2 regions of the Endozoicomonas sp. Z74 genome follow, and region 2 is predicted to be linked to the other one. Evidence: predicted binding sites of a transcription regulator. Region 2 holds the regulator's gene; the other holds the start of a gene.

Region 1 (3,358 bases), on a different contig from region 2:
AGCGCTGAAAATAGAAACACCGGCTCCGCTAAATCATGCTTTTTAACGCCTGCCGGATCAAATCCTCGCTGGTGATCCCGTCCACATAGATCCGGCCAATAACCTTGCTGGCATCCTGAGGTTTATAACCCAGCGCCACCATGGCACTCACCGCTTCCTGCTCAACATCGGCCGCCTTTTTAGCCGCCTGCTGACCCAGAGGTGTTCCTGCAAGCCCGTCATTCACAGCCAGCTCACTCTCCCAGCGATTCAGCTTATCTTTCAGTTCAACAATCAGGCGCTCCGCCGTCTTCTTACCCACTCCCGGCAACTTGACCAGAGCTGAACTGTCTTCATCATGCACACAGCGCACAAAATCAGGGGCCTCTATTCCAGAAAGAATCGTCAGTCCCAGCTTGGGCCCCACACCATTCACCTTGATCAACGTCCGAAAAAGCTCTCTCTCCCGCGTATCACTGAAGCCATACAGCAACTGAGCATCTTCCCGGACTACAAAATGGGTATACAGTGTAACTTCATCCCCGGGCTCTCCCAACCGGTAAAAAACCGACATGGGCGCCTCAATCTCATACCCAAGCCCTCCGGCTTCGACCAGCAATAAGGGCGGCTGCTTCTCCAGCAGAACCCCACGGACCCTTCCAATCATAAATAAACCCCTGTGATAACCAGGCAGTAAGGCCACCTGACAATAATTCCCTGGAATAGGAACCCTTATCCAGAGCAACACTCAAACCAGCAGAATAACGGACGCCGGAACGGTATAACGACATGCATCGATTTTTCAGCCTGATATGGAGGCTGCTTCCCCAGGCAGGGTTGGCCAGCGACTACCACCCCTGCACCCAGGGAGGAGTGATTCCAATTCCCTTCGTTCAAACGCAAAAGCGGCTTCAGGAACGGCCACCTCATCCTGAGCTGTACTCGCCCAGGCTAGATACTCCCAGGATGGCCTTCCGCACTTACCTATCCGGGTACAGCCGTCTTCCTCTACGGGATCGTGCCTTGGTTACCCTGAGAAGCGCTCATTTGTCTGGCGCTCATCACCTGCTCGCCAGCCTGGCTTTAACCGCCCTTGACCATGGACTTCAACCAAGCGATATACAGTTGATCAAAACCGGCCACCTGGCGGAAGGCTGGAATAAAAGGGAAACGCTGCTCATTCAGGCTGTGGATGACCTTCACTACCAGCAGAAAATCAGCCACAAGCTCTGGCACATGCTGGGCCGGGTTTACGATCCTGGGCAGATTCTTGATTTTACGCTGTGCAGTGGCGCCTTTCATCTCTGCCAACACCCTGAAGCCTGAGACTGCCTGCTTGCAAAAGCCGCTCATCGACTCAACAGCCTTCGGTTTCTCCGCCCCGTAGCTCCCGCCATCCGGACCAGACTGGAGCGGGTATGAGAATGACAAAGCGCTACAGCAAGAGCATCCGCCGCATCCGCCTGAGGCGTGTTATCCAGCTTGAGGATCGATTTTACCATTTGCTGTACCTGAGACTTTTCAGCTCCTCCCTTACCAACCACCGCCTGTTTCACCTGCCTTGCAGAATATTCGGACACTTCCAGCCCATGGCTGACCGCTGCAACAATCGCCGCACCACGGGCCTGGCCAAGTTTCAGGGCCGAATCGGCATTTCTGGACATAAACACCTGTTCAACCCCAACAGACTGTGGGCAATACATCTCTATAACCTGATTGATTCCCTGGTAGATCTGCAGCAGGCGTTCCGGCAAGGGTGCCTCTTTAATACGTATGCAGCCAGAGGCAACGTATTGGCAGCGCGCTCCTGATTCCTCCACAACACCATAGCCGGTGATTCGTGACCCGGGATCGATACCCAGCAAAATGGCCATTGAAACCCTGTTCCTGTTCAATACATGCTGACAGAATACTGTATATCCATACACGTTACCACCGTTGTCATTCTGTATCTGAGGCTTACAAATCCTGAACAGGGGATTACTAAAAACCGCTATAGCCCTCAGGCAGCCCGACTTATGATTAGCTGACACACTTGGCCTAAATGCCCATAGCAGAAGAAAACCATTTTACGCCTCCCCCTCTGAAAAAGAGGAGGCAAACTGTTTTTCACGAAAAAAAGCGGTGACATCCGGCATAATGCATATGAATGACCTGTTGAGAACCCTGATTACCATCACCTGCATCGTTATCTTTCTTTTTCTGGTTGGCCTGAGCCTGAACCTTTAAATAGGGAACTTTACTCTTCTATTTCACTCGAAACTTGTCTATCCCTCAGATGCACAATGCACCACGACAGGTTGATCACAATGAGCCCCCACCAGCCACACTGGATCATTCTCTATTTTCTTCTGACAATACCGTTACCCACGTTTGCCGAGGAGACCACCTGGACAGAAATTCCCGTTCAGCTGACATCCTCAAAACAGATTACCAAATCGTTTTCAAGACTCCCATTAAAGGAAACCACTCACTTCATACTGACCAATGATTATTACGCCAGAGAAGGTTCCAGGCATTGGGAAATAGTCCAGCAATTGCTTCATTTTTTAATAAAGAAACGCTGGATAAAGACCATTCTTTATGCAGACTTAAAAGCGACTGATACAGGCGAATGTGAAACTTACCCTTTCCCCCTGTCGGATGAAATCCCCTGGAGAATAGAAGACGAAGCACTGAAAATACTGAAAGAAGCAGAAATATTAGGGGTTCCCATCAAAAGCTGGTCGCAACCGACTATTTATTCTGGCAGGCAACACCTATTCCATCGGGAATACCCCAAGCCTATTGAAACGAGTTTTTACAGAAGACTCAGGCAAATCGATGATACCATCAGCACCCAAGGCATCGAACTCTTGCTCGGGCTATTTCTCAGTAATATGGCCAAAGGAAATCCTTCACAATACAGCACAGGGAAGCTCATCCCTTATAAAGACATCCACATCGATCCAGAAAATCTGGTTACATTAGATGCTCAATTCTGCCAGGACGAAAATTTAGCCTTTTTTGCCAGGCAGCCAGGCAGCCAGGCACGTTGATCATCTTGTCCCGAGTCATGCATGCCAGTCGACAGGCTGGTGTTACTGCTCACCTGAATTATTTCGCCCCATATATCAGAGCAGCTTCAATCCTTATCTCTGAAACCAGGAGTGAGACGATAGAAGAAGAACCTTTCTACAACGGTCACTTTGACTACTGGCTTTACTGAGCTGATTAAAACAAAGCCCCGAACAACGGGGCTTTTCAAGTTTGGCGTGACAAAAAGCTTCAGGTCTTAGCCCAGCTGCTCCATCACCTCAGCGGGTATATCCGCATTGGTGTAGACATTCTGGACATCATCCAGGTCTTCCAGGCGATCCACCAGTTTCATGATTTTTTC
Region 2 (3,358 bases):
CAGGCACTCCCATCTCAGCGGTATCCGGGGAGCCGTGAATATAAATGTATCTGCGCATGGTATCGACATTGCCCAGGCGGTTGTATCCTGGCTCAAGCCCGCTGAGCCAAAGAATCCTGCTTAAGATCCAGTCTTTTCTGCCTGGGTATACTGCTGTTAATTCCGGGGAATAAATCTCCCCGGTAAAGCGACGACTGACGAATACTGAGTGCAGCGGCAGACCTTCACCAATTTTGGCTCTGATGACATGACGTCCAAGGGGGGTCTGCCAGCTACCCTCCTGCTGCCCAGTCCCTTTACTGGCGGTTGAGATGCTATAGCGTCGAACCTGACCATTGTCCTGATGCAGGATCATCTCCTGGGTGGCAATATGAACCGACAGATGCATAGAAAACCTGGACTCCGCTGGGTTACAGAAAAAGGGAACAGAGAGGCCATCAAAACCTCAAAGAGCGGGTAATTAACAATGGGTATCTTCACCCGTTGCCGTATTCATCTCAGGTATGGGCACGCAGGCCTGCCGCCATAAAGGGCACCATTTTCCTGAGAATCTCTTCCACCTCATAGCGGGTACCATAATCATTCTCGGCAATGGCCCGGAGCGCATCTGATCCCGACAGGGTAAACACCGCAGCACCCAGAATAAAATAGACCCGCCAGAAAAGATCCCCGGCGGGCAGATTCGGGCAGGTTTTGATCAGCAACTTAAGGTAATCCTCAAAAACCTCGCCATACACTTCCCGTAAATATTTCTTGAGGTGCCCCTGCCCCTGGGAATAAGCCAACCCGATTAGTCGCATGCATACCGACAGATCATTTTCTCTGCGGGGTTTGACCGCCATAATCTGGTCCACCAGCATATGCAGGGCCTCTTCCAGGTCGGGGGTATTGTTTTGCTCATTGATCTGGGAAAGTGCACTGGCCAGATTGGTGGTAAAAGGCTCAAGGAACCTTGAAAAAACCGCCTGGATCAGGGCTTTTTTGGAACCAAAGTGATAGTTGACAGCCGCCAGATTGACTCCTGCATGACTGGTAATCGCCCGCAGAGAGGTTTCCGCAAACCCATGCTCAGCAAACAGCTGTTCAGCTGCGTCCAGGATTCGTTCTACAGTGGCTGACTGTGACATACTTTCTTAAGCACCATTAGCATAAACAATTGTTTAAAACTACCGTTTGAAACCAAAAACTGCAAGTTGTAAAAGTAATACCGCAATAAACCCGGTGGTTCAAGAAAACAGTCCCTTGCAGGAATCAATATACTGTATATAATTACAGATACTGTATAAAAACACAGACACCAGCCATGATTAAGCTCACCAAACGACAGGCCGAGATTCTTGAACTGATCAAGGCCCATATAGAAGAAACAGGATTTCCCCCTACCCGTGCTGAAATTGCCAGCACTTTTGGCTTCCGTTCTCCCAACGCGGCCGAGGAACACCTCAGGGCCCTGGCCAGAAAGGGGGCCATCGAAATCACACCCGGCGCTTCAAGAGGGATTCGTATCCCGGGCTCTGATGCTCTGGGACTTCCCATTATCGGGCAGGTGGCTGCAGGAAGCCCGATTCTTGCCCAGGAACATATTGAAAACCATCTTTCGATCACCCCCTCTTTTTTCTCACCCAAAGCCGACTTTATGCTCAGGGTCAGGGGCATGAGTATGAAGGACATCGGTATTCTGGATGGGGATCTGCTGGCGGTTCACAAAACCAGTGTTGCCCAGAACGGCCAGATCGTAGTGGCCCGGATCGAGGATGAAGTAACAGTGAAGCGGTTCGAACAGAAACGGAACAAAGTTTACCTGCATCCGGAAAACCCGGACTTCACCACCATCGAGGTAGACCTGAACCATGACATTTTTGCCATTGAAGGGCTCAGTGTCGGCGTAATAAGGAATTGAAACCCACAGGACCTGAAGGGTCTAAAGGCCTAAAGGCATAAATACTCAAAGAGCATAAACACCCGTCTGTAGTGGAGGGCCTGACATGCAAGCATTAACGACTCATCCCCTGACCACCGCCTCCAGGACAAACCCAGGCTCCTGGAACCACAAAAGCGCGATTGATGAGCTGATTCTATCTGGCCCCCCATGGCAGGCAGGCCAATTTTTAAAGTCCATGCTCAATGATCTGGCTAACGATCAGGAGCCCCGCTGGCTCACTCTGATCCTTTCCAGCGAACATGCCTTAAAAACCAAGAAATGGCTGAAACTGTCTGGCATCAGCAATAACCGGGTTCAGGTGCTCAATCCCTCAGCCCGACAGGATTCCCTGAAGCTGACCCGCCAGGCCCTGGCCTCCGGTACCAGTCATACCGTGGTCAGCTGGATTAATCAGCTGGATTCCTCAACCCTGAATGAACTTGAATTGGCAGCCAGAAGCGGACGATGCCAGGGGCTGGCCATTCGAAACCGGGATTAATACCTGTAGCACGATATAACCGGCCACCCGATAAAGCCGGTCAGCATGATGAAACGGTTAGTGCAAAACCCGGTTTTCAGGAATATAGCCTTCGGTACCGGCCTCGGTTTTACGGCTGACCTCTTCTATGCAGGCGTCCAGCATAATGCGGGCCACTTCAAATTGATCCCCCTGGAGGAATTCCAGCAACTCCTGGGAAAATGTCATGGTCACCAGGGGCTCAGCACTTTCCTCATCGCTTCGACGCAATACAATCTCCCCTGATGGGAGCTCAACAATTTCAAGAAAAGTCGCTGACATAGTGATCCAGTACCTGATTGCTCTTAAATAGAACCATGGCAGGTGCGCAGGCCACTGGTTCAATGGTAAAGCGGCACTCGTTCAATCACTTGAATAGAGGTGCCTTTAAAGGGGTTAAGTTAACCGGGCTATTTTGCATTAGCCGCTATTGGCTTTCAAGGTGAGGCCTTCAAACTGGCATACATCCGATTTCCACTGGCGCTTCCCACAGGAATGTGTACCGGCCGTCATTGCAATATGCCAGAAGGCTACCACTCAAGGCTGAAGTTGCGACTATAAGTCACCAGTTCTTTCAGGGAGACCAGAATACTGGCCGCACTATCCGGCAGCTCAAGATCCATAGCGGAAGCACTTACCAGGGGTATCTCTGAGGACCTTTCGGGCACCTTTCTCTGCGTCGGCATCAGGCACTCCTGGTGAGAGCGGAGCAAAGAGGACAACCACGACTCATGCTGTTCAAGCTGCTCGATGTACTGCAACTCAGATGACACCTCACCCTTGAGATGAATGCTGTTAATTGCCTCATCCAGTGTGGGAAGCTGACTTACCGATAGCCGATAATTGGTCATAATCTCCGCCAGTAACGAACGATACGCCTGAACCATTGCTCCAAGGCAGGCTTCACGAAACGCCGGGCC

The links. Region 2 encodes LexA, which represses DNA repair genes until DNA is damaged. Its sites were predicted from a motif close to TACTGTNTANNTANACAGTA; they were not measured.
Region 1: ruvC (crossover junction endodeoxyribonuclease RuvC) is a predicted target of LexA. The motif match lies at 1,890-1,909, and genes of this name have one in related genera.

The regions. Positions count from the first base shown of each region.
Region 1 covers NZ_JBLYZI010000073.1:23,543-26,900, reverse strand. Annotated here, with positions in the region: gene ruvA (Holliday junction branch migration protein RuvA) at 29-646, opposite strand; gene ACNRUY_RS18385 (hypothetical protein) at 769-1,305, shown strand; gene ruvC (crossover junction endodeoxyribonuclease RuvC) at 1,329-1,853, opposite strand; gene ACNRUY_RS18375 (hypothetical protein) at 2,289-3,017, shown strand; gene ACNRUY_RS18370 (YebC/PmpR family DNA-binding transcriptional regulator) at 3,254-3,358, opposite strand, start outside.
Region 2 covers NZ_JBLYZI010000016.1:57,849-61,206, forward strand. Annotated here, with positions in the region: gene ACNRUY_RS06940 (L,D-transpeptidase family protein) at 1-388, opposite strand, end outside; gene ACNRUY_RS06945 (TetR/AcrR family transcriptional regulator) at 498-1,127, opposite strand; gene lexA (transcriptional repressor LexA) at 1,304-1,900, shown strand; gene ACNRUY_RS06955 (SulA-like leucine-rich domain-containing protein) at 1,986-2,420, shown strand; gene ACNRUY_RS06960 (hypothetical protein) at 2,478-2,720, opposite strand; gene ACNRUY_RS06965 (DUF6586 family protein) at 2,969-3,358, opposite strand, start outside.